Regions from separate parts of the Pseudoalteromonas sp. SCSIO 43201 genome, predicted to be linked through region 2. Evidence: predicted binding sites of a transcription regulator. Region 2 holds the regulator's gene; the other holds the start of a gene.
The links. The regulator LexA, encoded in region 2, represses DNA repair genes until DNA is damaged. The targets are predictions, from matches to a motif close to TACTGTATNNNNATACAGTA.

Region 1 (16,653 bases), 770 kb from region 2:
CCAACATTTGACCTCTTTACCGGTATTATTGCCAATGCTAGCAGGGGTGATCCTGCTTATGCCTCCTTGTGGAAAAAATGTAGACATTAGACGTAAAGTTTCCGTAATTATGTCATTGGTTACATTTGCAGTATGCGTGTCGCTTTTACTGCATGTGGATCAGACTGGAATTCAAGTTTATGCAATAGGCAACTGGCAAGCCCCATTTGGTATCGTGTTAGTTGCAGATCAGCTCTCGGCTTTGTTGGTAAGTTTAACAGCGCTGCTTTGTTTCGTTTGCTCACTATATAGCTGTGCTGGAGATGATGAAAAGGGCAGCTTCTTCCATCCATTGCTGCATTTTTTAGTGATGGGCGTAAATGGTGCGTTTTTAACTGGTGACGCATTCAATTTATTCGTATTTTTTGAAATTTTGTTGATTGCTTCCTATGCCTTGCTGATGCATGGAGGCGACAAGCACAATACGCGCGCCTCGTTACAATATGTTATTCTAAATTTAGTTGGCTCTTCGGTATTTTTGATTGCCTTAGGCATTTTGTATGGTGTGCTGGGCACGCTTAACATGGCTGATATGGCATATAAAATCACTTTCTTGCAGGGCGATGATGTATATCTTGCAAAAATTGGCGGCCTTCTGCTACTTGTCGTATTTGCTCTCAAAGGTGCATTGTTACCGCTACATCTCTGGTTACCTAATACTTATGCCACGGCATTGCCGGTTGTTGCAGCACTGTTCGCCATAATGACAAAAGTGGGCGTATATTCGATGATGCGCGTTTATACCTTAGTATTTGGAGACCAGGCAGGTGAGTTAAGCCACATGGCGCAAGAGTGGCTGTGGTGGCTTGCATTAGCAACGATAATCATGGGTGGAATAGGTGTACTTGCAAGTCAAGATTTACGTAAATTGTCAGCGAATTTGGTAGTAGTGTCTGTCGGCACTTTGGTGGCATTAGTGGCGGTACAATCAGTAAATAGTAGCGCCGCCGCAATTTACTATCTGGTGCACTCAACCTTAGTGTCAGCAGCACTCTTTTTGATCGCCGATTTAATTGGCAAACAAAGAGGGAAAGTCGGAGATAGAATAACCGCTGGTCGTCCTGTATCTCAACCCATGTTGCTCGGTATCTTCTTTGCTATCGCAGCAATTACTGTTATCGGTATGCCACCATTATCAGGCTTCATCGGCAAAGTATGGATCTTAAAATCAACGCTTGAATCGAGTCACACCTACTGGTTCTGGGGAGTGTACTTGTTGGTCAGTTTGGCCGTCTTGGTCAGTGTCTCTAAAGCTGGTAGTACAGTGTTTTGGCATCATACAGGTAAAGCGGATACACATTCTGCTGAAAACGCGCATCCAGCGCAAATAGTCGCAGTGCTTGTACTTATCACTTGTGCTCCATTAATGGTCATTTTTGCTGGGTCGTTGACTGACTATGCACTCTCAGCAGCAAATTCTTTGCATGACTTTTCTAGCATGACAAATGCAGTGTTAAAAGGAGCGAAATAAATGCGATTAGAAGCTCGATTTAAATGGCTACCTACGCCGTTTCGCAGTTTGCTACTCTTTTTGGTGTGGCTATTGCTGAATAACAGTGTTTCAGCTGGACACATTATTTTGGGCACCATACTGGCGATAGTTATCCCGCTAATCACCTATCGCTTCAGAACAAAACAACCGTTAATAATAAGACCTTGGCGTGCAGTTACTCATTTGCTGCTGGTTTTATACGACATTATCACTGCAAATGTAGAAGTAGCGATAAAAATCTTAGGACCAACAAAAAAGTTACAGCCAGGCTTTGTATTAGTACCGCTTGACATTGACCAAGCGATGCCCATCACTATTTTAGCCAGCACGGTATCGTTAACGCCGGGTACCGTAAGCGCAGAAGTATATCCATGGCCTGAGTCGCTGGGAGATAAACAGCATTCAGAACGTAAGTACCTGTTGATACATGTACTTGATCTTAAAGATGAGCAGTTACTGATTGACACCATAAAATCGCGCTATGAAAAGCCTTTAAAGGAGATCTTTGAATGTTAGAAACGGTAATTCTCATTGTCTTCGCTATGATAGGTGTGTCTCTATTACTGAACCTTTGGCGGTTAGTTGTCGGGCCATCTATTCCCGATAGGATCTTGGCGCTTGATACAATGTATATCAATACAATTGCATTGATTATTTTGTACGGCATGAGTATGGGGACCGCACTTTACTTTGAAGCGGCCTTGCTGATTGCAATGTTGGGTTTTGTGAGCACAGTAGCTGTATGTAAATACTTGTTACGTGGCGACATTATTGAATAGGAGCGGCAACAGAATGTCAGAGTGGATTATTTCTATATTATTGTTACTTGGAGGTTCCTTTGTACTGGTCGGTTCAATTGGACTGGTGAAGATGCCTGACTTTTTTATGCGCCTTCATGGCCCGACAAAAGCAACAACGTTAGGGATGGCATGCTTACTAACCTCTGCAATGGTATATTTTAGTACAACATCGGATGGTATTAGTGTGAAAGAAATTCTAATTTCTATATTCTTGCTACTTACTGCCCCTATTTCAGGCTATATGTTGATAAAGTCGGCCATTCATCACAGATTACCTAGTAATGAAAAAACAACGGGTAAGGATAAAATAAAAAAGTAGTGCTTAGGCACTACTTTTAGCATCCACCAGCTTCTATCAATGGCATTTACTCCAAGAGACTGCTTGAAAAGGAGCCTCTTGGTCTAAATGCCATGGCGAGCATACTAAAATAAATTATCTTCTCTCCTTTGGCGTTGCGCTAAACTTTAGCAGTTTCAAATGTATCTTCTATTTACTAGTCAATACGTTACTTTCAAATAAGTAGTATTTTTAGCTGCATAATTCTCGGTGCGTTATTAATTTTTTGCTACAGTTAAACAAGACTTCATACTTGCCGATAAGAATACATATGGGTAACTTGTGGTTCAGGTAAAAATGTTCAATTCATTGCTTTTACAAAACTGGCGACTAGAAAGCTTTGATTGTGCGGCGCTCAGGTTAACTATTTTTATCAAGTTAAGAAGAATGTATGGTGCAATTTGTTTGCATGTAAACGCTGAAAATTGGGAATGTTATGAAACAAGCTTCAATTAAAAACAAACTCTTATTTTTTGTAACAGTATTAGTAACGAGTTTAGTTGTTATATTAGTGGCAACGATGTGGTTTCATCTAGCGGAGGAAAATGCAAAGCAGAGCAAAGGAGTTCAACAAGCAATATACGATGAAATTTCTCAAGGGTTGGTAGCAAAAGCCAACCAATATGGTCAAAGGGTATCAGGGTTTGTTAATGAAGCCTATAGAGTACCCTATACTTTGGCTGGGATATTGTCCCATACTTCCAAGGAAAACCCACTGAGTCGAGAGCAAGTTCAAGAAGTGGTATTTGGTGCACTAGAGCAAAATAGGTTCGTCTCTTCCATGTACGCACAATTTGAGCCGAACGGTTATGACGGTGATGATACTCGCTTTACGGAAGGCGCTTCACATTCAGTCGTTAAATCCGGAACATTGGAGCTTTATTTTACACAAGAATCTACAGGACCTGTGCAACAAAAAGTTGAGTCAGCTGAAGCAAAGTACCTTGATAACATCAACGAATTTGGTTTGCGTGAAGCTGAGTGGTATCTCTGTGCAAAAGATAAAGTGGCGCCATGTATCATGGAGCCATATTTATATGAAATATCAGCGGGCAATGAGATGCTAATGACCTCGCTTACAGTCCCTGTTGTTGTTAATCGTCAATTTAAAGGCTTGGTCGGCGTGGATGTTAATTTGCCTATTTTCCAGACGCTGGTTGACGAGCTATCTGAGTCGCTTTATTCGGGAGCAGCTAAAGTAACCTTGCTGAGTGATTTAGGTCTTGTGGTCGGATCCAGTCATTATGACAAGCTTGCACGTCCACTGGCCGAGTCAACAACTACCGAGCGCGCTGACGTTTTACAGTCGCTACACAAAGGATCTGGTATTGAAGATTTAGAGAATGACTTGGTTGTATCCGTGCCAATCAATATCAAGTTACCTAATACAACCTGGTCTTTGGTCATTGAATTACCAAAAGCGATAGCACTCGAGTCTGCTACTACTTTGCAAAGTCAATTAGAGGAGTCAGCTAACTCTGTAGGACGCTGGATGCTGACAATTGGAGTGGTGATCGCAGCAATAGGGATCGCGATTGCATTTGTATTGGTTAACACGATTATTGGTCCTTTGACTCATATTCAAAAACGGGTAGAGAACTTAGCATCTAGCGAGGGAGATCTAACGCACGAATTAGAAGTGAGCCATCATGCAGAGCTTATCGCATTAGCTCAAGGCTTTAATCGCTTTACCGAAAAGCTCAGAAATATGATTGATGATCTTAAAGGGCTTGCGGAGTCTTCTTATGAACAGTCTCATCGCACTACAGAAGCTGCTATTAATATCAAAAATAAAGTCGCGAATCAGCATTTAGAAATCGACAGCGTTGTAACCGCGATTAACGAATTAAGTGCGACAGCCTCAGAGGTCGCAAGGGCGTCCGAGAAGGCGGCAGCCAGTACTAACCAAGCGGCAGACCAAGTTCAACAAAGCGAGCAAAGCATTATTAAAACGACTGAAACCGTACAATCAATGGCGGATCAAGTTATTGATGCAAAACAAGCTGTGGTTAAAGTATCGGAACGTAGCGATGATATTTCAAAAATACTCGAAGTGATCAGAGCAATCGCTGAACAAACTAACTTGCTTGCTTTGAATGCGGCAATTGAAGCCGCGAGAGCAGGAGAGCAGGGGCGTGGCTTTGCGGTTGTTGCTGATGAAGTTAGAGCTTTGGCATCGAAAACTCAAGCGTCAACAGATGATATAAGTAAGCTTATAGATAACTTGCAAAGCGAAGTTGCAAATTCCGGTCGAATAATTGAAAGCTCTGTAAAATTAGGCGAAGACGCAGTGAGTTACTGCCAAGAGTCAGCGCGGTTAATGAGCACACTAGTAGGAGAGCTTACCAGCATTTCTAACGAAGTAACTCAGATAGCGACAGCAGCAGAGGAGCAAAGTATGGTTACGGAGGAAATTAACACAAATACCACAGGGATCTCAGATGCGGCGGCAGAGCTATCTCAATTTGCGGATGAAGTAGAGCTAGCTGCAAGTTCTATGACACAAATAGTTGAGCAAAAGCATAAGCAGTTGAACTTGTTGAGAACTTAAGTAAAGCTAATCGTGGAAGGTTGTAGCAGTCACTTGATAGTTATGGCCTTTCTCGAAAAAATTGATTATATTAACTGTATCTATATACAGTTAATATAATCATGAAACTATATATCGCTGAAAAACCTTCCTTAGGCAGAGCAATTGCAGATGTTTTGCCAAAACCTCACAAAAAACAAGATGGATACATAGAGCTTGCCAACGGTGATGTGGTTTCTTGGTGTATTGGCCACTTACTTGAGCAAGCTGAGCCTGAAGATTATGACGCTAAGTATAAAAAGTGGCAGTTTCATGATCTACCAATCATGCCAGCGCAATGGCAGTTTAAAGCAAAAGCTAAAACAAAAAAGCAGCTTACTACATTAAAACGATTACTCACAAAAGCTGACGAAATATATCATGCAGGAGATCCCGATAGAGAAGGGCAGTTGCTTGTAGACGAAGTATTTCAATACGTATCGCTGCCAGAGCAAAAAAGAGCAACGATTCAACGCTTGTTGATCAGTGACTTGAATCCACAAGCCGTGAAAAAGGCACTGGCCTCAACACGTTCCAACCAAGAATTTATCCCTTTAAGTGTGTCTGCGCTTGCAAGAGCTCGAGCCGATTGGCTCTTTGGTATGAATCTAACCAGAGCATTTACGTTGGCTGGGCAAAAAGCGGGTGTGAATACTGTTTTGTCGGTTGGTAGAGTGCAAACTCCGGTACTCGGCTTGGTTGTTAGAAGGGATCTCGAAATTGAGAGCTTTGTATCTAAACCCTTTTATGAAGTGATCGCACACATCAATAAACCGGATTGGGGAGTTTTTGAAGCTAAGTGGGTGCCAAGTGAAGCATGTAAGCCTTATATGGATGAAGATGGACGTGTCTTGGTAAAAGCTTTGGCCGAAAATGTCGCTGCTCGGATCAATAAAAAGCAAGCAACGGTAAAGCAAGTTGAAACAAAACCCAAAAAGATAAATCCACCATTACCCTACAACCTTTCTTCTTTACAGATTGATGCAAATAAACGCTATGGTTTATCTGCTCAGCAAGTGCTGGATATTTGTCAAACACTCTATGAGAAACATAAACTGATCACATACCCCAGATCAGATAACCGTTATCTACCAAAAGAGCACTTTGCTGAAAGAGAGCAAGTGGTTTGCGCGGCAGAACATAATCAGGGGTTGGAAAGCAAATACGTTAAGTTAGCAGACATGAGCCAAAAAGGAGCGTGCTGGAATGATAAAAAAGTCGAAGCGCATCACGCGATCATTCCAACTACTAAAAAGCTTCGCAGTGCGCAGCTTGGTTATCAAGAACTGCAAGTTTATCAACTTATCTCGGTACAATACTTAGCACAATTCTTTCACCCATATCGCTACAATGAAACTCAGGTTGAATTAGAGATCGGTGGAGGCCAATTCAAAGCACAAGCCAAGCAAGTAATAGATAAAGGTTTTAAAGTTCTATATAAAAAACCAGAAACAGAGAAGGAAAGTCTTTTACCAGAGTTGCAAATAGGGGAGCCGCTACTATGTGACAAAGGAGAGGTGAAAGAGAAGCAAACTCAGCCGCCAAAACATTACACTGAAGCAAGTCTACTTGGTGCAATGACAGGCATTGCACGGTTTGTATCTGATCAATCAATTAAAAAGGTATTGAAAGATACGGATGGACTTGGAACAGAAGCAACTCGAGCTGGGATCATTGAGTTATTATTTAAAAGGCAGTTTCTGCGACGAGACGGTAAAACGATATACTCTACGGCGCTTGGCAAAGCATTTATTCAAACTTTACCAGAGTCGCTCTCATTACCAGATAGGACTGCGCTTTGGGAATCATTGCTTGGAAAGATTGCCAACAAAGAAACCTCCTATAACCAATTTATGCAGCCACTTCGTGACGAGCTGAGTGTTTTTATTAATAGTGCTCAGTCTATAAATATAACTGCGCTAAAAGAAGTACCGACAATGGCATTGAAAAAGCGCGGAGGAAAAAAGAGGAAATTTACTCGAAAGAGAAAGCCAAGCTCTACATAATTGTTTATGCTCGTAGTTGTAAATTCAGATATTGCCACTATATCAACCATATTGACTATTTATACAGATAACAGAGCATGAGCAATAAAATCCAACTTACCCCTGAAAATATTCAGCAAGTAATAACAGACCCAAACCCTGAGAAAGTGCTACTGTTGACATTTTATAGTGGCCAAAATCCCGAATGTGTTCAGCAGGACCAAATATTAGAGGGGATTGCTGCGACATATAGTGAGCATATCACGATTGGTGTTATTGATTGTGATGTTCAGCAAGCTCTAGCCTCTCAGCTTGCTCAACAAATTGGCTTACAAGCTTTACCTACCATCGTGGTTTTAAAAGGTGGAGCACCGGTCGATATGTTACCAGGTGTAAAAACTGAAGAAGAAATAAAAGAAGCGTTGTCGGCTCACTTACCATCGCCTGAACTAATATTACTAGACCAAGCTAAGCAATTTTTAGCAGAAGATGATCTAAACAATGCCTTTGTGTATGCGAAAAAAGCGTATGACATCGATAGTAGAAATACTCGAGTCAAATTGGTGTTTTCCGATATCTGCATACAAATTAAAAAATTTGATGAAGCGCAGGCTCTGTTAGATTCCATTAATGACGAAGAACGAGACCCTTATTACCACAATTTAGTTGCCAAACTAGCGCAAGCTACGGCAGCACAGGATTCACCAGAGGTAAGACGCCTAGAGCAAGCATTGGTGGCTGAACCAGAATCTTTGGACTTACGTTGCCAGTTAGCTCAAGCTCAGCTAGATGTAGGTAAAACAGAAGAGGCATTGGCAAGTTTACTGGTGGTACTTAAGAAAGACATGAACTTTGGTGAAGCAAAAAAGGGGTTTTTAGACATTATCGCTTCACTTCCAGATGGCGATAGTGTTGCTTCACAGTACCGTCGAAAACTATATAGCCTCCTGTACTAAAAAGCGAAGCTAATCGAGTCTTGAGATACAGCTGAAAAATTGTTCAGTTGTATCTTGCATCCTAGCAAATTTGATCAATACTTATGATCCCTCTAAAGAAATGGGTGACAGTTTTATGAAGGAAACATTTCATTAGTATGGATTTTAATAGGTTTTGTGTGTTTTTTGTTCGAGTGGCGGTTTTTTTGCAATTTTCTTTAAAAAAAGGGTTGCACTTAAATCGGATCTCCCTATAATGCGCATCCACCGACACGGGGAGCAACGCTGAAAAGCAACGAGCCAACGAGTCGGGAGTCAAATAAAACTTGAGTTTGAATACTTCGAAAGAAAATCAAAATTAAGTGTTGACAACAAGTGGGAAATGCTTAGAATGCACAACCCTCAGCGCTAACGGCGCAGTGGTGATGAGTCATCGCACCGGGTAACCGGAACTGTTCTTTAACAATATGAAGCAATCATCTGTGTGGGCACTCGTACAGATTGAGTTCTAACAGCAGAGTCTAGTTCGCTAGATGACGCAAACAAATTTAGAGTCTCAATTGAGCTGAGTGACCAACAGAATAAACATAGTTTATTCAGCACAGTCAATTCGATGCCGAAAGGTATCAAAATCAGAATTCAATGAGCATGAAACTTAGGTTTCAAAAAAAAACTTTTAATTGAAGAGTTTGATCATGGCTCAGATTGAACGCTGGCGGCAGGCCTAACACATGCAAGTCGAGCGGTAACATTTCTAGCTTGCTAGAAGATGACGAGCGGCGGACGGGTGAGTAATGCTTGGGAACATGCCTTGAGGTGGGGGACAACCATTGGAAACGATGGCTAATACCGCATAATGTCTACGGACCAAAGGGGGCTTCGGCTCTCGCCTTTAGATTGGCCCAAGTGGGATTAGCTAGTTGGTGAGGTAACGGCTCACCAAGGCGACGATCCCTAGCTGGTTTGAGAGGATGATCAGCCACACTGGAACTGAGACACGGTCCAGACTCCTACGGGAGGCAGCAGTGGGGAATATTGCACAATGGGCGCAAGCCTGATGCAGCCATGCCGCGTGTGTGAAGAAGGCCTTAGGGTTGTAAAGCACTTTCAGTCAGGAGGAAAGGTTAGTAGTTAATACCTGCTAGCTGTGACGTTACTGACAGAAGAAGCACCGGCTAACTCCGTGCCAGCAGCCGCGGTAATACGGAGGGTGCGAGCGTTAATCGGAATTACTGGGCGTAAAGCGTACGCAGGCGGTTTGTTAAGCGAGATGTGAAAGCCCCGGGCTTAACCTGGGAACTGCATTTCGAACTGGCAAACTAGAGTGTGATAGAGGGTGGTAGAATTTCAGGTGTAGCGGTGAAATGCGTAGAGATCTGAAGGAATACCGATGGCGAAGGCAGCCACCTGGGTCAACACTGACGCTCATGTACGAAAGCGTGGGGAGCAAACAGGATTAGATACCCTGGTAGTCCACGCCGTAAACGATGTCTACTAGGAGCTGGGGTCTTCGGACAACTTTTCCAAAGCTAACGCATTAAGTAGACCGCCTGGGGAGTACGGCCGCAAGGTTAAAACTCAAATGAATTGACGGGGGCCCGCACAAGCGGTGGAGCATGTGGTTTAATTCGATGCAACGCGAAGAACCTTACCTACACTTGACATACAGAGAACTTACCAGAGATGGTTTGGTGCCTTCGGGAGCTCTGATACAGGTGCTGCATGGCTGTCGTCAGCTCGTGTTGTGAGATGTTGGGTTAAGTCCCGCAACGAGCGCAACCCCTATCCTTAGTTGCCAGCGATTCGGTCGGGAACTCTAAGGAGACTGCCGGTGATAAACCGGAGGAAGGTGGGGACGACGTCAAGTCATCATGGCCCTTACGTGTAGGGCTACACACGTGCTACAATGGCAGGTACAGAGAGCAGCGAGCTAGCGATAGTGAGCGAATCCCTTAAAGCCTGTCGTAGTCCGGATTGGAGTCTGCAACTCGACTCCATGAAGTCGGAATCGCTAGTAATCGCGAATCAGAATGTCGCGGTGAATACGTTCCCGGGCCTTGTACACACCGCCCGTCACACCATGGGAGTGGGTTGCTCCAGAAGTGGATAGTCTAACCTTCGGGGGGACGTTCACCACGGAGTGATTCATGACTGGGGTGAAGTCGTAACAAGGTAGCCCTAGGGGAACCTGGGGCTGGATCACCTCCTTATACGATTTAGAACTTATTTGTTCGAAGTGTCCACACAGATGATTGTTGCTTGGCCTGATGGCTAAGTAATATTTGCTCTTTAAAAATTTGGAAAAGCTGAAAAATTAAATTCTGATAGATAACGTAAAGTTATTTATCGAGTTTTCGAAAGAAAATGCCGATTAATCATTTGTTTGATTAATTAGCGTCTACTTTAGTATTCAATATTAACTTCTGGCGAAGTTAAACTGTCTTTAGCAGTACAACTTAAAACTATTTTGGGTTGTATGGTTAAGTGACTAAGCGTACACGGTGGATGCCTTGGCAGTTGGAGGCGATGAAGGACGTACTAACTTGCGATAAGCCTAGTCAAGCCAGTAAGAGGCGCTTGAGACTAGGATTTCCGAATGGGGAAACCCACCTGCTTGCAGGTATCGTTAACTGAATACATAGGTTAACGAGGCGAACGCGGAGAACTGAAACATCTAAGTACCCGTAGGAAAAGAAATCAACCGAGATTCCGAAAGTAGCGGCGAGCGAAATCGGAGCAGCCCTTAAGCTTTAGTGTAGTTAGTGGAACATGCTGGAAAGCATGACGAAACAGGGTGATAGTCCCGTACACGACAACTTATCCAAAGTGAAATCGAGTAGGTCGGAGCACGTGAAACTTTGACTGAATATGGGGGGACCATCCTCCAAGGCTAAATACTCCCAACTGACCGATAGTGAACCAGTACCGTGAGGGAAAGGCGAAAAGAACCCCTGTGAGGGGAGTGAAATAGAACCTGAAACCGTGTACGTACAAGCAGTAGGAGCCTACTTGTTGGGTGACTGCGTACCTTTTGTATAATGGGTCAGCGACTTATATTCTGTAGCGAGGTTAACCATTTAGGGGAGCCGTAGCGAAAGCGAGTCTTAACTGGGCGCTTAAGTTGCAGGGTATAGACCCGAAACCCGGTGATCTAGCCATGGGCAGGTTGAAGGTCAGGTAACACTGACTGGAGGACCGAACCCACTAACGTTGAAAAGTTAGGGGATGACCTGTGGCTAGGAGTGAAAGGCTAATCAAACCGGGAGATAGCTGGTTCTCCCCGAAATCTATTTAGGTAGAGCCTCGGACGAATACTTACGGGGGTAGAGCACTGTTAAGGCTAGGGGGTCATCCCGACTTACCAACCCTTTGCAAACTCCGAATACCGTAAAGTACTATCCGGGAGACACACGGCGGGTGCTAACGTCCGTCGTGGAGAGGGAAACAACCCAGACCGTCAGCTAAGGTCCCAAAGTGTATGTTAAGTGGGAAACGATGTGGGAAGGCTAAAACAGCTAGGAGGTTGGCTTAGAAGCAGCCACCCTTTAAAGAAAGCGTAATAGCTCACTAGTCGAGTCGGCCTGCGCGGAAGATGTAACGGGGCTAAACATACCACCGAAGCTACGGCTGCGTACGTAAGTATGCGGGGTAGGGGAGCGTTCTGTAAGTGGCTGAAGGTGTGCCGGGAGGCATGCTGGACATATCAGAAGTGCGAATGCTGACATGAGTAACGATAATGCGGGTGAAAAACCCGCACGCCGGAAGACCAAGGGTTCCTATCCCATGTTAATCAGGGTAGGGTGAGTCGACCCCTAAGGCGAGGCTGAAGAGCGTAGTCGATGGGAAACGGGTTAATATTCCCGTACTTGGTATGAATGCGATGGGGGGACGGAGCAGGCTAGGCAAGCATGGCGTTGGTTGTCCATGTGAAAGGCTGTAGGCTGGCGACTTAGGAAAATCCGGGTTGCTAAGGCTGAGAGTCGAGACGAGCCACCACGGTGGTGAAGTTGTTGATGCCCTACTTCCAGGAAAAGCCTCTAAGCTTCAGTTCATACTGAATCGTACCCTAAACCGACACAGGTGGTCAGGTAGAGAATACTAAGGCGCTTGAGAGAACTCGGGTGAAGGAACTAGGCAAAATTGTACCGTAACTTCGGGAGAAGGTACGCTCTTACTTGTGAAGACTTCGCGTCGTAAGCAGGCGAGAGCCGCAGTGACCAGGTGGCTGGGACTGTTTATTAAAAACACAGCACTGTGCAAAATCGTAAGATGACGTATACGGTGTGACACCTGCCCGGTGCCGGAAGGTTAATTGATGGGGTTAGCTTAGGCGAAGCTCTTGATCGAAGCCCCGGTAAACGGCGGCCGTAACTATAACGGTCCTAAGGTAGCGAAATTCCTTGTCGGGTAAGTTCCGACCTGCACGAATGGTGTAACCATGGCCACGCTGTCTCCACCCGAGACTCAGTGAAATTGAAATCGCAGTGAAGATGCTGTGTACCCGCGGCTAGACGGAAAGACCCCGTGAACCTTTACTACAGCTTGGCACTGAACATTGACCCTACATGTGTAGGATAGGTGGGAGGCTTTGAAGCGCAGACGCTAGTTTGTGTGGAGCCGACCTTGAAATACCACCCTTGTAGTGTTGATGTTCTAACTTAGGCCCCTGAATCGGGGTTGAGGACAGTGCCTGGTGGGTAGTTTGACTGGGGCGGTCTCCTCCCAAAGAGTAACGGAGGAGCACGAAGGTTTGCTAAGTACGGTCGGACATCGTACGGTTAGTGTAATGGTAGAAGCAAGCTTAACTGCGAGACAGACACGTCGAGCAGGTACGAAAGTAGGTCATAGTGATCCGGTGGTTCTGAATGGAAGGGCCATCGCTCAACGGATAAAAGGTACTCCGGGGATAACAGGCTGATACCGCCCAAGAGTTCATATCGACGGCGGTGTTTGGCACCTCGATGTCGGCTCATCACATCCTGGGGCTGAAGTCGGTCCCAAGGGTATGGCTGTTCGCCATTTAAAGTGGTACGCGAGCTGGGTTTAGAACGTCGTGAGACAGTTCGGTCCCTATCTGCCGTGGGCGTTTGAGAATTGAGAGGGGCTGCTCCTAGTACGAGAGGACCGGAGTGGACGAACCGCTGGTGTTCGGGTTGTGATGCCAATTGCATTGCCCGGTAGCTACGTTCGGAATCGATAACCGCTGAAAGCATCTAAGCGGGAAGCGAGCCTCGAGATGAGTTCTCACTTTGACTTAGAGTCAACTGAAGGGCCGTTGAAGACTACAACGTTGATAGGCGAGATGTGGAAGTGCTGTGAGGCATTAAGCTAACTCGTACTAATTACCCGTGAGGCTTAACCATACAACGCCAAAGTGGTTTAGCGACAGAAGTTAATAGACTAAAGTAGACAAAAGAATTTAATAGCTTTTCTAGATTTAAGAATTAAACAAGGTGACCAACCTCAGCGATATAGCGAAATCGGTTCACCTTGCGCAAATGGAATGCTCGTGCGAGGCACGATGTCATTAAACATTTGCACCCAGATTTCCTGGTGACTATAGCGTTTTGGAACCACCTGACCCCATGCCGAACTCAGAAGTGAAACAAAACAGCGTCGATGATAGTGTGGGCTTCCCATGTGAAAGTAGAACATCGCCAGGGCCAAATTTTATATAAAAACAAAAACTAAAAAAAGAATTTTCCTGATGACTATAGCGTTTTGGAACCACCTGACCCCATGCCGAACTCAGAAGTGAAACAAAACAGCGTCGATGATAGTGTGGGCTTCCCATGTGAAAGTAGAACATCGTCAGGGCCTTATTAGAGAAACCCGTTGCAGTAATGTACCGGGTTTTTTGCTATGTGGGATTTGAAAATAAATCAACACCTCGCGAGGTAAACTCGCTCCTACCACGACATCAACAAAGTGCTGCACTTGCTGGAGGCGGTTTACTCGCCGAGCTTTTGGGCTTCAAACAAAAAGAATAAAAACATCCAACTTCGTAGCGAGCAGGGCCTTATTAAAGGTCGATTAACAGCATTCATCCATTAACCTAATCGACATTAGTACATCCAAGTGCGTCAAACCCGTTGCAGCAATACAGCGGGTTTTTTGCTATGTGTGATTTGAAAATAAATCAACACCTCGTGAGGTAAACTCGCTCCCACCACGACATCAACAAAGTGCAGCACTGGTAGGAGGCGGTTTACCCGCCGAGCTGTTGGGCTTCAAAAAAGAATAAAAACATCCTACTTTGTAGCGAGCAGGGCCTTTAAAGGTCGATTAACAGCATTCATCCATTAACCTAATCGACATTAGTACATCCAAGTGCGTCAAACCCGTTGCAGTAATGCACCGGGTTTTTTGCTATGTGGGATTTGAAAATAAATCAACACCTCGCGAGGTAAACTCGCTCCTACCACGAACTCAACAAAGTGCAGCACTGGTAGGAGGCGGTTTACCCGCCGAGCTGTTGGGCTTCAAAAAAGAATAAAAATATCCTACTTTGTAGCGATCAGGGCCTTATTAAAGGTCGATTAACAGCATTCGTCTATTAACCTAATCGACATTAGTACACCCAAGTGCGTCAAACCCGTTGCAGTAATGCACCGGGTTTTTTGCTATGTGTGATTTGAAAATAAATCAAGACCTCGTGAGGTAAACTCGCTCCCACAACAATATCAACAAGGTGCAGCACTGGTAGGAGGCGGTTTACCCGTCGATGGTTTCTGGGGGGGATTATTGCTCGAGAGCCCTTACAGCTTATGACTCTCGATAGAATTGATCCGTTTGTGATAAGTGTTTTTCATTGCAAAATAGATCATTTATTTAATGCAATAGGCATGAGTAATGTAACGATAGCTATGATCCGTCAGCTATCACCCTTATCTCCCGTTGCCTGTTCATAGAATTATGGGATGTAGCTCCTCGTGATGGGAGTCTATTAAAAGTAGCCAGTGGTGCATTCCCTAGCGCGATTTCTACCTCAAAGTGAAATGCCTTGGGGTTTTCTGGAGCATAGTTTTCTTTAGAGAAGAAAAAGCACGGATCACCACCAACACCCCAGCGGACACCCTTTTTCAAAATATATGAAGCACCTGGAATATTCTGCCACTGTCGTCCTGGTTGTCTGTATTGATAGCGCTGACGGATATCAATGGTTCTTCCCATAGTAAGGGGGCGCCTGACAATATAATCAGGGTTAAATGTTGAGTGGTCGTCAGTGACCGAGGCGCTTTGAGAGCCATTTGGTGGCATAAAAAAGCTTTGAGGTACTCTACTTAATAATTGGTTAAAAGGAGGGTCATAAGCCCTAGCGGTTGGATACCATACATGCTCCCTTGTTAGGCAGTGTGTAAAGGTGTTCACATCACCATTGGTACTATCAAATGTGAATTGATGTTTAAAAATATACCGTGCGTTATCAATTCTTATCATACCATGAGTGGGATCTCGAAATTGATACCATTGTAATTCAAAATCATGAAAAGCCATATTGTAATTCGTTGGGCGGGCAAAGCTGTCGATATTTAATGCGTTGCCTAAGTAAACTAATGCTGTTTGGTATTTTAGAAGTTTATCTACTGGCAGGCTGTGTATCTCACCCTCTATATTTTCGGCCGTTCGATTATTGATATTTCGATTATTTGGGCTGTTCTGCGCATTACCACCTAGCAGGAGAATGATATTGTTAAGAGAGGAGGCACTCTGGCGAAAGCCATCATTGGCGGTTCCAACGTGGTTCATAAAGTTACGCATTGAGACTATTGGCATAGTAAACTTTCCGTATTGTATTACAAATCAATGAAGTATAATTTTTACTTTTAGTTAAAATATAGTTTACTTAAGTAGAAAGCCAGAAATATTTATATCGAAGGTATACCGAGAGGTTATCTTAAGTAGAAAGTACCAAACCATAAAGATTGATCACAAACTTTATTCACTTATTTAAAGGCAAAATGATTTTGAATTGGGTACCTTCATTGATCATGCTTGCTACACTGATCCGACCTTTCAGTATTCTGATTAGCTCACTGGTTATCGCAAGACCGAGACCTGCATTGTGTTTGCGGTTGCTATTGCTGTTTTTGCCTTGAAAACTGGCATCAAAAATATGTTGTAGATCCATCTCACTGATCCCTATGCCCGTATCATTAACTTTGACATGTGCATAACCTTCATGCTCTTCTAGTATCAAGCTAATTTTCCCCCCCGCTTTTGTGTGCCTTATTGCATTATCAATTAAGTTTGACAGAACTCGGTCCAATTTACCTATATCACTGGTAATAGCCATAGTACTTTGAATAGGGGATATGACTATCTGTAATTGGTTAGCCTCAGCTTTTAATTTGAATTTTGCAGCAACGTCATAAATAACCTCCAGTAAATTAAAAGTTTCTATATTCATTTTTGCATGCCCAGCTTCTAGATGAGCAAGTTCAAAGATTTGGTCAATGAGGTGATTTAGTTGATTGATATTTTTACTGGCAACTT
Region 2 (16,653 bases):
CCATACAACGCCAAAGTGGTTTAGCGACAGAAGTTAATAGACTGAAGTAGACAAAGAATTTAATAGCTTTTTCCAGATTTATATTAATGAAGGATACTTCATTAATGAACAGAATTTCCTGGTGACTATAGCGTTTTGGAACCACCTGACCCCATGCCGAACTCAGAAGTGAAACAAAACAGCGTCGATGATAGTGTGGGCTTCCCATGTGAAAGTAGAACATCGCCAGGGCCTTATTAGAGAAACCCGTTGCAGCAATGCGACGGGTTTTTTGCATTTGTAGTAAAGTACTTCCATGTAGTATTTCCCCTTCGCGTATCCATGCGCTCACTTCCTCGAACTGGAAGCGTTACTTCGGTTTCTTGTCACCCAAACTCAGAAGTGAAACAAAACAGCCGAAGGCGAGCCCCGCGAAGGGTCGGCCCCGGTCAATGATAGTGTGGGCTTCCCATGTGAAAGTAGAACATCCTACTTCGTAGCGAGCCAGGGACTTATTAGAGAAACCCGTTGCAGCAATGCGACGGGTTTTTTGCTATGTGGGATTTGAAAAGAAAATCTCACAAGATAATCAACACCTCGAAAAGCAATCAACACATTACAAAGCAATCAACACCTCGCGAGGTAAACTCGCTCCCACCACAACATCAACATAGTGCTGAACTGGTAGGAGGCGGTTTACCCGCCGAGCTGTTAGGTCTATCAAACAAAAAGAATAAAACATCCTACTTTGTAACATCACGAGGTAAACTCGCTCCCACCACAATATCAATAAAGTGCTGCACTGGTAGGAGGCGGTTTACCCGCCGAGGGTTTGAGAAAACTCCTTACTCAGTTTTGACGTTGCTCTACTTAAAACTTCTCTCTTCGACTTATCTATCAGCTTATAATTTACTTTCCTTAAGGAAAGTAAATTTAACTCTTTCTCTTTATTGGATTTTTTACATACCTTACTAAGGCTGTAAACTTAATTTATAAGAATAAACAAACATTGCGATTTTTTCTCAGCTGTATATACTTACAGTAAATATAATACTGTATGGAATACCAGTTGATGCGACCTTTAACTAAACGACAAGAGCAAGTCTTTGAACTGATTAAAGTATTCATTAAGGATACTGGCATGCCCCCGACTAGAGCTGAAATCGCTGATGCGTTAGGCTTTAAAAGTGCAAATGCAGCAGAGGAGCACCTTAAAGCACTTGCCAAGAAGGGGGTTATAGAAATGGTTCCTGGAGCTAGTCGAGGTATTAGGTTGGTTGAGGATGAACCAGAACAGTTAGGGTTGCCAATCATCGGCAGGGTAGCTGCTGGAGAACCCATTCTTGCAGAACAACACGTTGAAAGTCATTTCAATGTAGATGCTAGCTTCTTTAAGCCTCATGCGGACTATTTACTTAGGGTTAGTGGTATGAGCATGAAGAACATTGGGATCATGGATGGGGATTTGCTTGCTGTGCATAAGACTCAGGTAGCTGATAATGGTCAAGTAATAGTGGCGCGTGTAGAGGAAGACGTGACAGTTAAGCGCCTAGAGAAAAAAGGCAAAAAGATTTTACTTCATGCAGAAAATGAAGAGTTTCAAGCTATTGAGGTTGATCTTGAACATCAGAACTTTTCTATTGAAGGGCTTGCAGTGGGTGTCATCAGAAACGCCGACTGGATGTAACTTAAGTTGAGCGTAGCACTAATTAAATGGTGTTACGCTCTAGATAAACGCCTTTTTTATTGCTTATCTAAAGTATTGCTAATATTGCCCTCGGCTGGGGTCAAATATAGCTACTCTTAGGTTAGTTTACTACTTTGATAATTCTACATAATACTTTGCCTTCTTACATTTATTAGTTCATAGCTATAAAAACACTTCTAACTGGCATCTTTTCCTAAAATCTTGCGTTTTGTAAATTTCTTGACTATTTGGTTAAGAGTCGTGCAGTAAGTCTATGTACCAATAGACAATATGACAGTCATCCGATAATAACAAAAGGGGCTAAGCGCTGCCTTGAAGGAGACGTCAAATGAAAATTTGTCGATTAGTTGTAGCATTTGTCACCGTGCTAATCGTCATGCCATCACTTGCGAATAGTGATTACAATATGAGGCAGGGCGTAACAGACATTAGCCATCAAGTATATGAGCTCCACATGACTATTTTCCTTATATGTTGTGTGATAGGAGTTATAGTGTTTGGAGTGATGTTCTGGGCATTACTCAAGCACCGTAAATCAACAGGGGCTGTCGCAGCTCAATTTCACGAAAGTACTAAAGTTGAAATTCTTTGGACCACAATCCCCTTTCTGATACTGATAGGAATGGCTATCCCAGCTACGAAAACGCTTATTGCGATGGAAGATACAAGCAAAGCTGATCTAACTATTAAGGTAACAGGTTCACAGTGGAAGTGGCATTACGAGTATATGGGACATGATGTTGAATTTTACTCTTTACTATCTACACCAAGAGATGAAATCAATGATCTGCAAGATAAAAATGACAATTATCTTTTGGAAGTTGATAACCATTTAGTGATCCCAACTGATAGGAAAGTTCGCTTTTTAATGACGTCAGATGACGTTATTCACTCATGGTGGGTACCTGATTTTGCTGTTAAGAAAGACGCTAATCCGGGCTTTATCAATGAAGCATGGACCAAAGTTAATGAGGAAGGAATCTACAGAGGGCAATGCGCAGAGCTCTGTGGAAAAGATCACGGATTTATGCCTGTGGTGGTAGAAGCTGTAAGCCCTGAAAACTTTGAGGTGTGGCTCGATGATGCTAAAGCCGCCAAAGCAAAAGCTGCAGCAGAATCACAGGCGGTGGCAGAGCAAATTTTATCGAAAGAAGAGTTAATGGAGGTCGGCGAACAAACCTACATGGCATATTGTGCTGCTTGTCACCAGCCAACTGGGCTTGGCTTACCTGGCGTCTTCCCCGCTATGAAGGGGAGTGAAGTTGTCATAGGTGATCTTAAACCACACATTGACATCCTTCTGCTTGGTCGTCCTGGTACTGCTATGCAAGCATTTGCAAAGCAATTAACGATTAAACAAATTGCAGGAGTCATCACTTATAAAAGGAATAGCTGGGGTAATGACACAGGAGAGGTGATCCAGCCGAGTCAAATTCAGCAAGAAATTGATGCCTTAGAGGAGGCCAAGTAATGAGTGCTATAGTAGAAGAACATTCAAATCATGGAACTCCTAAAGGCCTAAAACGCTGGCTTTTTACAACCAATCATAAAGATATCGGCACGCTTTACCTATTATTCTCACTGACCATGTTTTTGATTGGTGGTGCAATGGCGATGGTGATACGGGCTGAACTATTTCAGCCAGGATTACAGTTAGTCGATCCGCATTTTTTTAACCAAATGACGACCATTCACGGCTTGATCATGGTATTTGGTGCAGTGATGCCGGCATTTACGGGGCTTGCCAATTGGATGATCCCGATGATGATCGGAGCTCCAGACATGGCGCTTCCAAGAATGAATAACTGGAGCTTCTGGATCTTACCTTTTGCGTTTGCCATTTTGCTCATGTCTTTGTTTCTAGAAGGAGGGGGGCCTGCTTTTGGATGGACTTTTTACGCACCACTATCTACAACCTACAGTAATGATAATACGGCGTTTTTTGTATTTTCAGTTCATATAATGGGGATAAGCTCAATAATGGGCGCTATTAATGTCATCGTTACTATAGTGAACCTTCGAGCGCCAGGTATGACATGGATGAAGCTACCACTATTTGTATGGACTTGGCTTATAACTGCATTTTTACTAATTGCAGTTATGCCTGTTTTGGCTGGTGCTGTCACCATGGTGTTAACTGATAAGTTCTTCGGTACGAGCTTTTTTGATGCCGCAGGTGGTGGTGATCCTGTTATGTTTCAACACATATTCTGGTTCTTTGGTCACCCTGAAGTATATATTATGATACTACCCGCCTTTGGGATTATCTCCACGATAGTGCCTACCTTTTCTAGAAAGAAACTATTTGGCTATGCTTCAATGGTATACGCCACAGCCTCGATTGCTTTACTTTCTTTTGTTGTGTGGGCTCATCATATGTTCACGACAGGAATGCCGCTAGCAGGTGAGCTTTTCTTTATGTATGCGACAATGTTGATTTCTGTACCTACAGGGGTAAAAGTATTTAATTGGGTCGCGACTATGTGGCGAGGGGCAATCAGCTTTGAAGTACCCATGCTCTTTTCTATCGCTTTTATTGTGCTATTCACGATAGGTGGCTTTTCCGGACTTATGTTAGCGATTACGCCTGCTGATTTTCAATATCACGATACCTACTTTGTCGTTGCACACTTCCATTATGTGCTAGTAACAGGTGCCGTGTTCTCTATTATGGCTGCTGCTTATTATTGGCTGCCGAAATGGACTGGCAACATGTTTGATATCAAACTAGCAAAACTGCACTTTTGGCTATCTCTTGTGAGTGTCAATGTATTGTTTTTTCCCATGCACTTTGTTGGCTTGGCAGGAATGCCTCGACGAATACCTGATTATGCACTTCAGTTCGCTGATTTTAATGCCATTATCAGCATTGGTGGCTTTGCTTTTGGTTTATCACAACTATTATTCGTGGCTGTTGTGTATAAGTGTGCCAAAGGAGGTGAGCAGGTGCCCGGTAAAGTGTGGGATGGAGCTGAAGGCCTTGAGTGGGAAGTACCATCACCTGCGCCATATCATACATTTTCTACTCCACCGGAGGTCAAGTAATGCAACATGGACGCCTCCTTAGAAAGCTTCTACTGCTGACTCTGGGCATGTTTGCTTTTGCTTTTGCATTAGTCCCACTTTACGACGTATTTTGTGATGTAACAGGACTCAATGGAAAACCTTCGATGAAAGTGGCAGAGCAAAGCGAGGCTATTATTGATAGCCGTCAAGTTGAGGTAAGTTTCACAACACATAGCCAGGGTCATGCACCATTTAAGGTTGATGCAGCTCAACACTTTGTCAGTGTGCAACCCGGAAAATTAACAGACGTGAAGTTTATTGCAAAGAATATCAGTGACAGTGATCGGATTTTACAAGCAATTCCCTCTGTATCTCCGGGGAAAGCTGCCAAGTATTTACATAAAATGGCCTGTTTTTGCTTCGACCAACAACCAATGAAGGGTAAAGAAGAGGTTGAGTTTGTATTGAGGTTTTATGTAGATACAGAACTGCCTGATGATGTGGAAGAACTAACGCTTTCATACACGTTATTTGATATTACAGAGCGAGTAAGCCAGACACAAAATGTGCAGTTGGGCCAGTTAGTCGCTCTAAAGGAGTTCTAACATGAACCATGAACAAGAAAAATACTACGTTCCAGAGCAAAGCCCTTGGCCTATTGTTGGCGCTTTTGCGCTCTTTTTTATCGCAGTGGGCTGCGCGCTTACAATCATTCAACTTGACTCCCCGAACAATAGTGGCGCAATCCTGTTACTTGTAGGTATCGCTACGCTGATCTATATGATTTTTGGTTGGTTTAGAAACGTAATTCAAGAATCCCAAGCTGGATTGTATTCAGAGCAAATGGATCGCTCGTTTAAACAAGGGATGGGTTGGTTTATTTTTTCCGAAATAATGTTTTTTGGTGCTTTCTTTGGCGCGCTGTTTTATGCACGCATGATAGCTGTTCCTTGGTTAGGTGGAGCAAGTAATAATGTGAGCACAAACGAAGTGCTATGGCCTCAGTTTGAAGCCGCGTGGCCACTATTAACAACGCCTGATGGAACGGTAACACAAGCCATGGGGTGGCAGGGCTTACCATTGATCAACACCATCATACTGCTCGCCTCTTCAATAACGTTAAGTTTGGCACATGTTGCCCTAGAAAAAGATCAAAGGGCAAAAGTAAAAGCCTTTTTAGGGTTAACGGTACTGCTTGGTATTGGCTTTTTAACTCTACAGGTTGAAGAGTATATTCATGCCTATCAAGAACTTGGTTTAACTCTTCAATCTGGAGTTTATGGCAACACCTTCTTTTTACTAACTGGATTTCATGGAGTTCATGTCACGCTTGGGGCGATAATTTTATTTGTGATATGGGTGAGAGTTCTGAAAGGGCACTTTAGTGCGAAAAATCACTTTGCGTTTCAGGCTGGTGCTTGGTATTGGCACTTTGTTGATGTGGTGTGGCTGTGTTTGTTTGTATTTGTTTATGTGTTGTAGAAATAGGCGACGAATGTAATTTGATTAAATCAAACTGAGCAGCCAGACAAATAATAAGAATCACAGCTATAGAGGCATATACTCGATTTAATAGCTGCTTTGCCATTGACCCTTGTTGCCCTGATTTGAGCATGACGAACATCGCTTTAAATAAACTAAGAAAAATAAATAGCAGAAGTACTACGATAATAATTTTAATCATAAGGAGTGTCCGTGAATTTAGGTGCACTTTTTAAAGGTAGATCAAAAACGCCTATATTGGCAGCGTTAATCGTGATGTTGTTATGTGTAGCTCTTTCATATTGGCAATGGCAACGTGCAGCCAAAAAGCATGCAATAAACCAACATATAGAGAAGCGACAAGACCAAAACCTTGCAAATAGAAATAATCCTGAAAGTAAAGTTCCTATCGAGCAAATTGATGGTGAAGTGCAACTAACTGGGCGCTTTGTTGCTGGCGCGGTATGGTATCTTGATAACCAAGTAGTAAAAGGCCGAGTAGGTTTTGACGTTATATCTGTTTTAGAAGTGAGTAAGACTGGTGAATATGTTGTGGTAAATTTGGGTTTTGTCCCACAGCAAGCAAGTCGAATTCCAACACTTACTTCTCTTTCCGAAACAAAGGTAACTTTCCCTGCATACATTAAAACAAACGTGAGTAAAGGCTTTACGTTGGCTGACTCTGCAGCGGAAAGTCAGCAGGCTCATTCGATAATTCAGTATATTGATCTCGCCTACCTATCTAAAGCCTCTAACCGCACTCTATTGCCTATCATTGCATACATGACACATGACGTACTTGGTAGTACTGAGCCACATTACCAACCAGTTGTAATGTCACCACAGAAGCATGAGGCTTATGCTGTTCAGTGGCTGCTGATTGCGTTTTCGGCACTAGTGATCGGATGGAAACTTTCAAAAAAGGAGAGTGGATATGTCTAAGACAGCGATATGGTTTGTCAGTTTGTTCATTATGCCATTACTACTAGCATTCGTTGCACTAAAGTTGGGTTGGCTTCCCAGTAGCACAACTAACCATGGTGAATTTCTACGTCAAGAGGTGAGACAGCCTGCAGTCGTCCAAGATACAGAGTGGAGTATTGTGTATCAGCGTCCAAAGTCATGTAATGAGCAATGCTCTTTGTTGCTTAACAGTCTTCCTAATTTGTATTTGGCACTTGGCAAGCATCAGCAGAAGGTAACTATCGTGGTGTTGCAGAATCAAGGCGAACCTCTTATTGAGCACGCAACTTCATTGCCGCTACAAATCTCCCAACTGCAAGATAACTATATTTATTTGGTAGATAAGACTGGTCTATTTGTTCTTCAGTACGCGCCTATATTAGATCAAAGAAAAACGAGAAGTATACAAAAAGGCTTGCTAAGTGACCTCAAAAAACTATTGAACTACTCTCGCTCAAGCTAGGAGGTTATATATGAATAGAATCAAGCTGGTAATATTTACCTGTTTTGTTACGCTTGCGGTTGTCACTCTTGGTGCTTTCACACGCTTGAGTGACGCAGGTCTTGGCTGCCCTGATTGGCCTGGGTGCTATGGCTTTTTGACTGTGCCCAATGAAGCTCATGAGTTAATCGCTGCAAAAGATCAGTTTCCGCATTTAGAAGTCGAAGCCGACAAAGCTTGGATCGAGATGATCCATCGTTACTTTGCTAGCTTTTTGGGGGCCATTATTCTCCTCCTGGCATGCTTACAATTCTTTAAAAAGCCACAGGTTGAAGGCCCTAATAAACATTACTATTTACTTCTGCTGTTAGTGTTGTTTCAAGGAGCTTTAGGAATGTGGACTGTAACAATGAATTTACAGCCGATAATAGTAATGGGGCATTTACTAGGAGGGTTCAGTATTCTGGCGTTGCTTGTTTTGCTTGCTTTACGACTGAAGCACCGTGACATTATCGCTGATGTCCCAAAACGCCTTGCTCTGATGTGTTATGTAGCGCTTTATATTTTGGTTATTCAAATTGCGCTTGGAGGTTGGCTAGCTGCCAACTATGCTGCGCCTCACTGTACAGGCTTACCGCTTTGTGACAACTTACAATTGTTTTCTTGGCAAAGTCTATTTACCCTGCCTGAGCCTTCAGCCACCTACGAGTTTGGTGTGCTCCCTTTTGAATCAAGGGTGTCTATCCATTTTACTCATAGAGTGTGGGCAATTATAACCGTATTCAGTTTACTTATAGCATGCTGGCCTTTATTAAAGCAGGCACAAAATCAGGTGATCAGAAATTCAGCTTATCTGGTATTAGTGCTGATTACTCTGCAAGTGGCCGTCGGCGCCGCTATCGTTCATTTCCAATTTCCATTGCTACTCACCTTATTTCATAACTTTATGGCAGCCATGGTATTACTAGCTATGGTGAGACTATGCTTTTTTGTGAATTTAGCGCAAAAAGTAGGAGATAAATATGCACCAGTTAACTAATACTTTTGAATATCAAAGAATAACATCGTTGCTAAAGGCCTATTTTGGCATGTGCAAGTTTAAAGTAGTTTGCATGCTGGTGATCACCGCGTGGGTTGGTCTGGCTTTAGCGCCACAAAGCGATAAAACGCTATTGTCTCAAATCATGAGTCTATTGGGAATCGGCTTGCTGTCGAGCAGTGCCGCAGCAATAAATCATGTGGTTGACAGAGAAATAGATAAAAAGATGGTCAGAACGCGTGACCGACCGCTCGCAACAGAGTCAGTCTCTGTTTCTTCAGCCATAATGTTTGCCAGTACTTTGGCTTTATTCGGCTATGTACTACTCTCCATTTTTGCAAACCAGCTGTGTGCTTTGTTAACTCTCGCTGCGTTAGTTGGATATGCCGTTGTGTATACGCTACTTTTGAAGCGAGCAACCCCCCAAAATATTGTGATTGGAGGGTTAGCTGGTGCTATGCCACCGCTGCTTGGGTGGGTTAGCGAGACAGGACAGCTGGGTGCTGAACCATGGTTATTAGTGATGATAATTTTTGCATGGACTCCACCACACTTTTGGGCTTTAGCCATAGCGCGAAAACGTGACTATGAGAAAGCTGAAATACCCATGCTACCTGTGACACACGGTGATGAATTTACCAAGCTTTGTGTATTATTTTACACCATATTACTGACCGTAATTTGCCTATTGCCTTATTTGGTCGGAATGTCGGGGTGGATTTATTTACTGTGCTCTGGGGCAGTTAATGTGGCCTTTATATATAAGGCCGCAAAGCTTATTAAAACGAAGAGTTTAGAGTATGCTATGCGTGTATTTTATTTTTCAATTTGGCATTTGCTAATTGTTTTCGTAGCACTTTTTGTGGATAAAGCATTTATATGAAAAAAATTCTTTTGATCGTTGTAGTGGCGATATTATCTGGTTGTAGCCCTGCGCCTGATGTGTCTGAAAAAGTAGTTTGGTACCGAAAACCAAAAGAAGTGCAGTCGTTTCAACTTCAAGACCAGTATGGTGAAGTGTTATCCAATCAAGACTTTGCAGGCAAGTGGAATTTACTTTTTCTTGGGTATACCAGCTGTCCTGACGTTTGTCCGATGACATTATTGAAACTGACTCATGTGTATCAATCAATGAAAGATAAGAGTAAATTACAAGTATGGTTCGTATCTGTTGATCCTCACAGAGACTCAAAGGAGCGACGACAAGCGTATATTAGGCACTTTGATCCAACCTTCAAAGCGGTCTCTGCAGAGCATTCGATATTGTTTCCTTTTGTCAGAGATCTTGGCTTGATCTATGCGATAAATCAAGAACAGCAAGAAGAATACTATGTTGATCACAGTGCATCAGTCGCACTAATCAATCCAAAGGGACAGCTGGAGGCTATTTTTAAACCCTCTCATGAAGTTGGAACTGTGCCGACGATCGATGAAAAACAGTTATTAAAAGACCTTAATAGCATAATAAACTAGCTCCATATCGCGTAGCCTGTGCCCTACGCGATTTTATTTCCTACCTCTAACGCTTTCATTATTTGCGGATTTTTATTTAATCTTTGTGGCAATTTTACGATCACAGTCTAAGCTAATTTTATTACTCACTTTTACAGGGATAGTCTTCAGCTCATGTTGAAACTTCCACCAGAAATGGCAATTAATCATGTGGAAAGCTTGTACCATCAAATTTTCCAGGACTCTTTGGAAACATCTGACATTTCTATCGACATTAGCGAAGTGCAAAAAGCAGACACTGCTTCTATCCAGTTACTATGCGCTGTGCAAAAGCACCTACATTCAATGGAGCACAAAATTGTTTGGCATGGTGAAAGTGAAGCGCTCGCACAAGCCGTAAATGAGCTCGGATTAACGCACTATTTATTCCATGGTATTGAAAACTAAGAGGTGATTATGAAAAAGATTTTAGCTGTGGATGATTCTGCCTCTATGCGTCAAATGGTTGGCTTTACATTGAAAAAAGCTGGCTTTGATGTGATAGAAGCAAAAGATGGCAGTGAGGCTCTATCTATTGCAAAACAGCAGGGCTTTGATGCTGTGATCTCAGATGTGAATATGCCAGTTATGGATGGCATAACTCTGATCAAAGAACTTCGTAGCCTGCCTAATTATAAGTTTACTCCTTTGTTGATGTTAACTACTGAATCAGGACTGGATAAGAAAACAGAAGGTAAGGCAGCAGGTGCTACCGGATGGATAGTTAAACCTTTTAACCCTGAACAACTGCTAGCTGTACTAAAGAAAGTCATCAGGTAGACATAAAGGGGCGTCGACATGAGTATTGATTTAAGCCAATTCTTTGATGTCTTTTTTGAAGAGAGCTTTGAGGGGCTGGATGTGATGGAAGCGGAGCTTCTAAACTTACAGCCAGGGCAAGAAGATTCGGAGACCATCAATACCATATTTCGTGCAGCGCACAGTATCAAAGGTGGAAGTGGAACATTTGGCTTTACATCCGTATCTAACTTCACCCACGTTTTAGAGACCTTGCTTGATCAAATCCGTGATGGTAGACGTCAACTAGCAGCTGAACATGTAAATCTTTTACTTCAGTCCGTCGATTGCTTAAGAGCTCTATTGACAAGCTTGCAAGCTGAAGAAGAGCCTGACCTTTCTGTGGCGAATACGTTACGAGAGAAGTTTGAAGGGATTTTAGGCGCTCAACAGTCGCAAGATGCTCAGACCTCACCAAGCCGAGAGGTAGCTCCTGAATTACAAACCTATCAAATTGACTTCAAACCGCTTACACACCTTTTTAAAACTGGCAATGAGCCTTTGTATATGTTGAGTGAGCTGTCCGAACTCGGGGATTTGGAAACGCACGCCTTTTGCGATGCAATTCCAGATATTGAAAGGTTTAACCCTGAAGACTGCTACCTAAGTTGGCGTTTATATTTAAACACTAGCCACTCTGAGTCAGCTATTAGAGAGGTTTTCGAGTGGGTTGAGGATGACGCCGAGATAGTGATCACGTTGTGTGGCGGCCTATTTGAAAATGATAGTGCTCCAGAAGTGAATATAGCGTCCAAAACAGATACTGAATCGCAAGTAGCGCAAAAAGAAACTCAGAACAATACTGAAACAACTCAGAAACCGACCGCCATGGCTAAGCCTAAATCTGAGGTGAATAAGAAGTCAGGCGAATCTACATCAATCAGAGTAGGTATAGATAAAGTCGACTCACTGATAAATATGGTGGGTGAATTAGTAATAACGCAAGCAATGTTAACTCAACTCGGCGAACAAGAGCCCACAGAGCATACATTGGCTGCAATGCAAGAGGGGTTGGCGCAGCTGGCTCACAACACCCGAGACTTGCAAGAAAACGTAATGCGGATAAGGATGTTACCTATTAGTTTCGTCTTTAGTCGCTTTCCACGCTTGGTTAGAGATACATCACAGAAGCTGGATAAACAAGTAGCGCTCAAGCTACTTGGCGAACAAACAGAGTTAGATAAAACAGTGATGGAAAAAATCTCTGATCCTATGGTGCATCTTGTAAGAAACTCGTTAGATCATGGATTAGAAACACCCGAGGAAAGAATTAAAGCAGGAAAGGATCCCGTTGGGACTGTGACGTTAAATGCTTTTCACCAAGGCGGAAATATCGTCATTGAGATTATGGATGATGGCAGAGGTCTCAATACAGAAAAAATCAAGAGTAAAGCCTTGGCGAATGGGTTGGTACAGGCAACAGATGAGCTTACTGTTGAGGAAGTAAATGAGCTTATTTTTAAGCCGGGGTTCTCTACTGCGGATGAAGTAAGTGATATTTCGGGTCGTGGTGTCGGGATGGATGTTGTACGCCGAAATATTCAAGCGCTTAATGGTAGTGTAGAGGTTACTTCGGCTAAGGGAGTTGGCTCAACATTTACGATTCGTCTACCGCTTACACTCGCTATTTTGGATGGTCAGCTAGTCAAAGTTGCGCAACATACCTATATCATCCCCCTTATTTCCATTGTGGAATCACTGCAGATCGATATTAAAAAAGTGAGTAGAGTCGGAAATGGTTTAGAGGTTTTGCGATTGAGAGACGAGTACATTCCAATCATCAGACTCTATCAGTTATTTAACCATGAAGGAGCAATCGAAGAACTCGACAAAACTCTGCTTGTTGTGGTTGAAAGCGACAACCATAAGGTTGGGCTGCTGGTGGATGACTTACTGGCACAGCAGCAAGTGGTGATAAAAAGCCTAGAAGCGAATTATCAAAAGGTCAATGGCATATCTGGCGCTACTATTCTCGGAGACGGCAGAGTGTCTTTGATTATAGATATCAGTGGCTTAATAAAACTAAGCGGCCTTAAGCGACCCGGAAGTCAAGAGCTGTTGGTAGAGCAGGAGCTAGAAGAGGTGATGACATGATCACTGAACGTGCAGCAGTTAATGAGCAAATTATGCTGGCTAATAAGGAAGGTGATAAGCAGTTTTTGACCTTTATGATGGCAGGAGAAGAATATGGCATGGATATCTTGGCTGTCCAAGAAATTAGGGGATGGGAAGAGGTCACAGCAATTCCTAATTCACCAAGGTATGTAAACGGTGCAATTAATCTACGTGGAACCATAGTACCTATCATTGATTTGCGGATCCGCTTTGGCTTACCTCAGATCGAATATGGTGCTTTAACAGTCGTTATTGTCGTGTCTGTGCTCATCAAAGGGATGCAGAAAATTATGGGACTAGTGGTAGATGCAGTCTCGGACGTGTACAGCATCAATGAAGAAACTGCTAAAGATGTACCTGATTTTCAGGACTCGGAAAATAGTCAGTTCGTACAAGGACTTGTCAATGTTGGTGAAAAAATGGTTGTACTTTTAAATTTAAAAAAAATTTTAGATCTTGAAGTAAAACATGATGAGCAATCGGTTGTCGGGGGATAACATGCGCGATCACGCACTAGTGAGTCAAGTCAATAGCAGAGTATTAGTTGCCAGTGCCATAATAGTTGTGGGTTTGGCAGTCAGTATTCAGATGTTAAACGTGAGTATGTCTACTCAAACTTACGTCGCGATAGTAATTGCGGGCGTAAGCGTTGCATTAGCGGTTTTGCTACTGAAGCAAAGTGTAAACACGCTGCTAGCTAGGTTACAGAGCGTTGAAAGTATTATATCGGCAATCGAAAATAACGATGCAAGCTTACTAAATAACCACTTCAAGGCAGAGCATCCGACGCTGTTCAGAGCAGTAGCTACTTTCTTAAATAATGATATAGCGAATGATAAAGAGCATAACCACAGCCTGTTATTAGCACTAAAAGTTTGTCAAGCAAACATAATGTTGGCTGATGCGTCTCTTAATATCGTTTATTTAAATGATTCCCTTACGAGTATGTTGCGAAAGAATCAGGCCAAACTACAGCAAGAATTACCAGGTTTTAATGTAGATAACTTAATTGGCGCTAACATCGACTCATTTCACCGTAACCCCAGCCATCAAAGAGGTATATTAGCTAATCTCTCTAGGCCCTATGTTGCCCAGATTATAGTCGCAGGACTTACCTTCGACCTTATTGCAACGCCAGTATTTGATGAAGAAGGTAAGCGCTTAGCCACCTTAGTGGAGTGGAAAGACTTAACAAGAGAGCTTGAGGTTGAAAAGAGGCAAGCTGAGTTGGCGAGTCACAATGCGAGAATTTCTAGTGCACTTGATGTCTGCCAAGCCAACGTCATGCTTGCGGACGATAAATTAAACATTGTTTATGTCAACGATTCTGTAGTGAGGATGCTAAGAGATAATCAGCCTCAGCTTAGGAAGTCTCTTCCAAATTTCGATGTTGATAAACTTGTTGGGCAATGTATTGATGTATTTCACGAAAACCCGAGTCATCAGAGACACATACTCGATAAGTTAAACGATGTATATCGTGCTGATATTGAGATTGCAGGGTTCACATTTGGATTAATTGCAACCCCTGTTTTTGATGATGGCGGTAAGCGTATTGGTACGGTGGTTGAGTGGGAAGACAAGACTGATAGGTTAAATCGGGAAGCTCTGGAAAAAGCCGCTGCAGCGGAAAATTTAAGAGTACGAAGAGCGCTGGATAATGTGTCGACTAATACCATGATCGCAAACGAAAAGTTTGAGATCGTATACTTAAACCGCGCCGTTAAAGAAATGATGAGAGGCGCAGAGAGTGATTTAAAACGTGACTTGCCAAACTTTGACAGCAGGCAGCTTATGGGGGCTAATATTGATGTTTTCCATAAAAATCCAAGTCATCAGCGTAGTATGCTCTCTCGTCTTGAATCTGAGTACAAAACTGAGATAGCCGTTGGCGGACGTACCTTTAGTTTGGTGGCAAATCCCATTTTTGATAGTAATAACGAACGTGTAGGAACCGTAGTTGAATGGAACGACAGAACCAAGGAAGTCCAGATTGAAAAAGAAGTCGCAGGACTAGTGCAATCAGCTAACAGTGGTAACTTAAGTGTTCGTTTATCTGATGAGGGTAAAGAAGGATTTTATTTGCGATTAGCACAAGGACTTAATAGTTTAGTTGCGACTGTCGATGAAACAGTTACTGACATGGGAGAAATGCTGGATTCGTTGGCTACGGGTAATTTAACCCAGCGGATAGAGGGAGATTATCGTGGTGCTTATGAAAAGCTGAAAAAGGACGCCAATACCACGGCTGAAAAATTGACCGAGGTGTTAGGTCGGATCCGCACTTCAGCAAACCTAGTCGCAAGTGGCGCAGAAGAAATATCACAAGGCAATGCTGACTTGAGTCAGCGGACTGAAGAACAGGCATCTTCCTTAGAAGAAACGGCTTCTAGTATGGAAGAAATGACCAGTACAGTTAGGCAAAATGCGGATAATGCAAAAGTCGCGAACCAACTGGCAGAAGAAACGTGTGATAAGGCAACTAAAGGTGGAGAGGTGGTGACTCGCGCGGTAGAAAGTATGTCAGAAATAAACAGCTCGAGTAAAAAAATAGCGGACATCATAGGGGTTATAGATGAAATTGCTTTCCAAACAAACTTACTGGCCTTAAACGCGGCTGTGGAAGCCGCGCGAGCAGGTGAACAAGGACGTGGATTTGCTGTTGTAGCTGGAGAGGTGAGAAACTTAGCGCAGCGCTCCGCGGCGGCGGCAAAAGAAATTAAAGATTTAATACGAGATAGTGTCAGCAAAGTCGAAGATGGCACATTATTGGTGAATGAATCAGGCGAAACCCTAAAAGGGATTGTGGAGTCGGTAAAGCGTGTAACAAACATGATCTCGGATATTGCTGAAGCCTCTGTTGAGCAAAGCTCTGGGATAGAGCAAGTGAATAAAGCCGTTTCCCAAATGGATGAGATGACCCAACAAAATGCCGCACTAGTTGAAGAGGCGTCTGCTGCTGGTGAGTCTATGGCTGAGCAAGCGAACGATATGAGAAGGCTTCTGAACTTTTTTACGCTAGACGACCTAGCTAGTCACAGCCACGATGTGAGCTCGTCAAAACGTCATTATGATATTCAAGAGAAACAACCACCCAAGCACACCATGATACCGAGCAAAACATCATTGCAAAACACAAAAAACAACCAGTTTGCTGATGATTCTGAAGAGTGGGAAGAGTTTTAGCATAAGGTGTGTTTAGCTGGTACAAAACCAGCGTGATGAGTAAGATTGAGGGAATATTGCGATGCGGGAGTTTTTGCTTACAGATAAGGACTTCTCTGAGGTTTCGGCTCGAGTATATGATGCTTGTGGCATAGTGCTTGGGCCACATAAAAAAGAAATGGTGTATTCGCGGTTAGCAAGACGCATACGTGCTAATGGCTTGAGTTCATTTGCTGAATATCTATCATTTTTAGAAAAAAATGAAGACGCAGAATTTAGTCACTTTATTAATTCTATAACTACAAATTTAACCTCTTTTTTTAGAGAAAATCATCACTTCGAATTTCTGGCAAAGACGGTGGTGCCAGAAATTACTACTCGGCATAAGCAGGACAAAAGGGTGAGGATATGGTCTGCGGGGTGCTCAACGGGTGAAGAGCCATACAGTATTGCAATGACAGTTGC

Region 1: a site for LexA is predicted at 5,292-5,311, ahead of J8Z24_RS04955 (DNA topoisomerase III). Genes of this name have one in related genera too.

The regions. Positions count from the first base shown of each region.
Region 1 covers NZ_CP072683.1:1,149,520-1,166,172, forward strand. The annotation lists gene J8Z24_RS04930 (monovalent cation/H+ antiporter subunit D) at 1-1,510, shown strand, start outside; gene J8Z24_RS04935 (Na+/H+ antiporter subunit E) at 1,511-2,047, shown strand; gene J8Z24_RS04940 (K+/H+ antiporter subunit F) at 2,041-2,310, shown strand; gene J8Z24_RS04945 (Na+/H+ antiporter subunit G) at 2,324-2,650, shown strand; gene J8Z24_RS04950 (methyl-accepting chemotaxis protein) at 3,105-5,219, shown strand; gene J8Z24_RS04955 (DNA topoisomerase III) at 5,321-7,243, shown strand; gene J8Z24_RS04960 (tetratricopeptide repeat protein) at 7,321-8,178, shown strand; rRNA gene J8Z24_RS04965 (16S ribosomal RNA) at 8,835-10,367, shown strand; rRNA gene J8Z24_RS04970 (23S ribosomal RNA) at 10,636-13,520, shown strand; rRNA gene rrf (5S ribosomal RNA) at 13,707-13,820, shown strand; rRNA gene rrf (5S ribosomal RNA) at 13,861-13,974, shown strand; gene J8Z24_RS04985 (hypothetical protein) at 15,022-15,933, opposite strand; gene J8Z24_RS04990 (sensor histidine kinase) at 16,100-16,653, opposite strand, start outside.
Region 2 covers NZ_CP072683.1:381,970-398,622, forward strand. The annotation lists rRNA gene J8Z24_RS01610 (23S ribosomal RNA) at 1-4, shown strand, start outside; rRNA gene rrf (5S ribosomal RNA) at 118-231, shown strand; gene lexA (transcriptional repressor LexA) at 1,052-1,666, shown strand; gene coxB (cytochrome c oxidase subunit II) at 2,016-3,158, shown strand; gene ctaD (cytochrome c oxidase subunit I) at 3,158-4,732, shown strand; gene J8Z24_RS01635 (cytochrome c oxidase assembly protein) at 4,732-5,298, shown strand; gene J8Z24_RS01640 (cytochrome c oxidase subunit 3) at 5,300-6,175, shown strand; gene J8Z24_RS01645 (DUF2909 family protein) at 6,075-6,377, opposite strand; gene J8Z24_RS01650 (SURF1 family protein) at 6,389-7,117, shown strand; gene J8Z24_RS01655 (redox-active disulfide-containing membrane protein) at 7,110-7,601, shown strand; gene J8Z24_RS01660 (COX15/CtaA family protein) at 7,612-8,619, shown strand; gene cyoE (heme o synthase) at 8,603-9,502, shown strand; gene J8Z24_RS01670 (SCO family protein) at 9,499-10,092, shown strand; gene J8Z24_RS01675 (STAS domain-containing protein) at 10,246-10,518, shown strand; gene J8Z24_RS01680 (response regulator) at 10,528-10,890, shown strand; gene J8Z24_RS01685 (chemotaxis protein CheA) at 10,909-13,002, shown strand; gene J8Z24_RS01690 (chemotaxis protein CheW) at 12,999-13,520, shown strand; gene J8Z24_RS01695 (methyl-accepting chemotaxis protein) at 13,522-16,209, shown strand; gene J8Z24_RS01700 (CheR family methyltransferase) at 16,271-16,653, shown strand, end outside.